Regions from separate parts of the Pelosinus sp. IPA-1 genome, predicted to be linked through region 1. Evidence: riboswitches for the same ligand, from Rfam matches in the RefSeq annotation. Region 1 holds a riboswitch; the other holds the start of a gene.
What was found. A riboswitch is a leader RNA that binds a small molecule or an ion and turns the genes downstream of it on or off. The one in region 1 is predicted to bind cobalamin.
Positions count from the first base shown of each region.

Region 2: another riboswitch for cobalamin. It lies ahead of cbiD (cobalt-precorrin-5B (C(1))-methyltransferase CbiD); the one in region 1 lies ahead of QSJ81_RS01585 (NifU family protein).

Region 1 is NZ_BSVC01000001.1:368,462-370,670, reverse strand. Features, by position in the region: gene QSJ81_RS01590 (ABC transporter substrate-binding protein) at 1-971, opposite strand, end outside; gene QSJ81_RS01585 (NifU family protein) at 1,103-1,429, opposite strand; cobalamin riboswitch at 1,777-1,959, opposite strand.
Region 2 is NZ_BSVC01000004.1:272,242-274,450, reverse strand. Features, by position in the region: gene QSJ81_RS11070 (ArnT family glycosyltransferase) at 1-1,037, shown strand, start outside; cobalamin riboswitch at 1,137-1,311, shown strand; gene cbiD (cobalt-precorrin-5B (C(1))-methyltransferase CbiD) at 1,389-2,209, shown strand, end outside.

The sequences.
Region 1 (2,209 bases):
TGAAATAACTGAGGATAAAAAGCCTTAGCTAGCCATTGTACCGTTTTACCGCTTCTGATCCCTTCATTTGTATCATTGAAGGGAAATATAACAAATCGTTGTTTCTTAATTGCTTCTACCTCAGCTAATGCTGGATTTCTAACAAGCATTTGTATTGTTTCCTGGGCTGATTGTGTGGCATGATCATTAATTACTATCACATCAGGATTACGTCTTACTATTTCCTGCCAATTCGTTTTTTCCCAATTTTTTTCCAAATGACTAAATACATTGTCACCGCCTGCTAAGCGTATTAAGTCACTTTCTAAAGATCGACCTGCGACTGTAACCTGATTCCCCATTGCCCCATCAAAGATCAGAACTTGGACTCGTTTATCTACAAAGTCTGTTTTTTCTTTTACTTGCTGAATCTCTGTTTTTACATTTTTAATGATATCTTGTGCTTTCATCTCAATATGAAAAATTTCACCTACATTGCTGATATCATCGTATACATCCTGAATCGTTGCATGCTCTAAAAGCGCTCCTTGAGTAATATAACTTTTAACATTTTGTTTTTCAAGCTCATCCGCAGAACCAATCCACTTATCCTCAAAAGCATCTTTATGACCATAGACAAAATCTGGTTTTGCTCCGAATAAAACCTCTTTTGAAGGATAGTTATCTGATAATACAGGAATTCTATTGTATTGTTCCTTGTATTCAGACTGCGTTTCGCCTTTTAAATGGGTTACTCCTACCAGCTTGTCAGAAAGGCCCAGTGCCAGCATAATTTCGGTGGCATGTTGATTTAAAGTAACAACTCGCTGAGGAACATTTGGAAATTCAATCGTACGTTTATTGTTTTTAACCGCAACTACACCCTGTTGTTCTTTAGAACTAGAGTTTGTGGCTTGTTTATTTGCACAACCTATAAATAAGAATGATATCAGTACTAAAATTGTCAAAAACATGTAATTGATTCGCTTCATACTAATCATTTCCTCCTTAGAATAAAAATAGTTCTACTCAAGCATCCATAAAGAATGCTTAATACGCAGAGTTTAACTCAACTTGACTCTCAATTGGAAAGGACTGCTCCCCAGCTCTTCTATTGTCAGACTCATACATGGAAGGATGATGGGTTACATTCTTTATAACGTTTTGTAATATCTCTATACAAAAAATTCAAGATATTGTTAATTTTTCTTTTCATTTTTCCTACTACTATGACACCTTTTATATCTGAGCATATTACTTCTCTAAATGCCTTTTCTACCACTGCTAGTATATTTTTTTCAGCATCGTGACAAGAAACATAAGCACCCGTAATCCTTACTTTTAAGAATCCGTCTGCTGTTACTTTCACTAATTCTACATTGGCATGATAAGCATCTAACACTGGCCGAATTTTTTCTTCAACTGTAATTTTATTAACTTGCTTTTTCATTTACTCACCTCCAATTAATCCCAATTATTCATCTAACAAATCTTCTGCATTCGTTGGTACAATATATCCTAGAAGCCAAGGTACGGACCTTCCGGATTAAACCTTAACAGCACCCTACCCCATCTAATCCAGTAACATCGGATATTAACTTATAAAATTGTAAATTCCTCGTTTTTATTTTTTACATAATAAAAAATGGATTTTTCAGATTGTCAGCCTAACTTCTGCTAGGGAGAATTGACTACCTGAAAAATCCATTTTTATTCTTAGTCACAGGAAAAAAAGCACTGTGAAACTAGTCTATAATAGACTGCCAAATAATCCCCTCCCCATCTCTCGTAGGTCAAACGGTGATTGTCAAATAGGCAGTTCTCCTGGCTCTGGATCATTGCTCCTCCAAACCTTCCCAGGATTTCCATCCCAGTGGCATACTCTTGAAGTTGCTCACCAATACAGTGGCGGGACCGCGCCGGCGTTTTACCGGACTTCCCTATTAAGCCCTTACGGGCACCTATCTCTATATTCTATTATCCAAAAGAATAAATTAGGTAAAGTTTAATTTGACCTTAAATACTGCAAATCGCATATACACCACCTTATAAGGATTGCCACTTTTAGGCAAACAAAAATGGATTTCTCAGATAGTCAGCCTAACTCTTCGCAGGAAGAGGTGACTATCTGAAAAATCCATTTTAATACTAGTTCCACTAAAAAAACGACACGAAACCAGCCTATAACATAGACAACTCAAATAATCCCCTCCCCATCTCTCGTAGGTCA
Region 2 (2,209 bases), on a different contig from region 1:
TTATCTGTAGTTATATAATAATTTCTCGCCAATGGCAGCTATTTAGAAAGGTATTTATTCTCCCTGGGATCTTTGCCTTTTTAATCATTGCTGCTCCTTGGTATGTTAAGATGTACCAATTACACGGTACAAATTTCCTTGATACCTTTTTGGGATTACATAACTATCTTCGTGCCACAGTGTCCGAACATCCTAAGGATAATGTCTTTTATTATTATCTAGTCCTATTTCCTATCAGCCTATTACCTTGGTCAGGAATTTTCATTAAATCAATGGGTGTTGTTAGAAAAGAGCTTTCGTCTTCTCAGCTAATTTATTTAACAAATTGGTCTATTCTTACGATTATTTTTTACACAATGATGGCTACTAAATATCCTACATATGTTTTCCCTGCATCCTTTCCTGCGGCATTACTAATTGGATATACTTTAGGTAAAATGCAAATTCTAAGGGATCGAAAGGTTTGGTGGTGGCTTTCCATTCCAGCCATTGCATTATTACTGCTTATTTCGCTAAGTAGTCGATTTATCCCAACTGCAGCTAGTTGGACAATGATATATATTGGTACTTTCCTTTCAATTGGTTTAATACTTTGGAAACAATTAAAAGGAAATGTCTATCATTTGCCACAAATAATAGCAATAGTAACCGTAGTTATGAATTTATTCTTAATTCATAATGGTCTTATACCATTAGCAGAAACACGCTCTGCTAAAAGTATATCTGCTGAGTTACCAGCAGAAAGGGCTAGAATAGCTTCCTATGGTGAATATTCAACATCAGCGGTGTTTTATAGTGGCTATAATATTCCTCGATTAATACATGAAGAAGAACCTCAGCAGCTAGGTACTTGGGCAGGAAAATATACAATGCCTACTCAAACGATCAGAGAATTTACTTCTGATACCAGTATGTCGTATATATTGGTATCAAATAAAGATAACAAAAATTTTATGAATGAACCTTTTTCTAAGCATTTTTCTCCAATTGCTACACGGAATGAGATAACACTATATCAGCGAGGCCAATCACAATGATTGAATCAGGATAATTGAATAAATCATCTATAATTTATAAATAATAGCAGGAATATTAGCAGTAGTAGTGGAATACTACAAAAATATACCAATAACAAAATTAATAAATTGGGAATGGGTGCTTACGCTTAAAAGGGAAGTCCGGTCAAAGCCGGCGCGGTCCCGCCACTGTATTGGGGAGCATAGCTAAGAATATACCACTGGAAATAATCCGGGAAGGTTTAGCTATGTAATGAACCAGAGTCAGGAGACCTGCCTATTCTGACACACACCGTTATGACCTACGGAGGATAGGCAGGTGGTAGAATAAATTAGGTTTATTGTACCTCCTGTCTTCAGGGGGTTTTTATTTTGCAAAAAAAAATGAAGTCTGGAATTACTACTGGCACTTGTGCCGCTGCAGCAACCAAAGCTGCATTACTAGCATGGTCTGGGCAATTGCCTACTACTGTACATGTAACCTCACCACAGGGACAAAATATCCATGTGAAAATTGCAACATGTCAGCCCTTATATAATGGAGGAAAGGCAAGTATCATTAAGGATGCAGGAGATGATCCTGATGTTACAAATGGTACAAGGATCTTTGCCGAAGTAGAAGTCAATAAAACGAGTGAGATAATCCTAAAAGCTGGAGTTGGAGTGGGGCTTGTTACTAAACCAGGCTTATCTGTAGCTGTTGGTCAGCCCGCTATTAACCCTGGACCTCGTAAAATGATCATGCAAGCAATACAAGATGTATTACCTACTGGTTGTGGTGTAACTGTTACTATTTCAATACCTGATGGTGAAAGGTTAGCACAACGAACTTTAAATCCAACATTAGGTATTGTAGGCGGTTTATCCATTATTGGTACTACCGGCATAGTGGAACCAATGTCAGAAGAAGCCTTTAAAAATTCATTATCACCACAAATTTCTATGGTAAAGGCATTAGGATATAATCAAATTGTCTTTGCTCCTGGAAAAATGGGACAAGAAATCGCCATTAATAGGTACCATCTTCCTAGAGAAGCAGTAATACAAACTAGCAATTTTATCGGACATATGTTAGAAAGTGCTGTACATTATGGTATGGAGCAAGTATTGTTATTTGGCCATTTGGGGAAAATTGTCAAGGTAGCTGCAGGAATTTTTCATACTCATAATCGTATGGCTGATGCTCGTTTTGA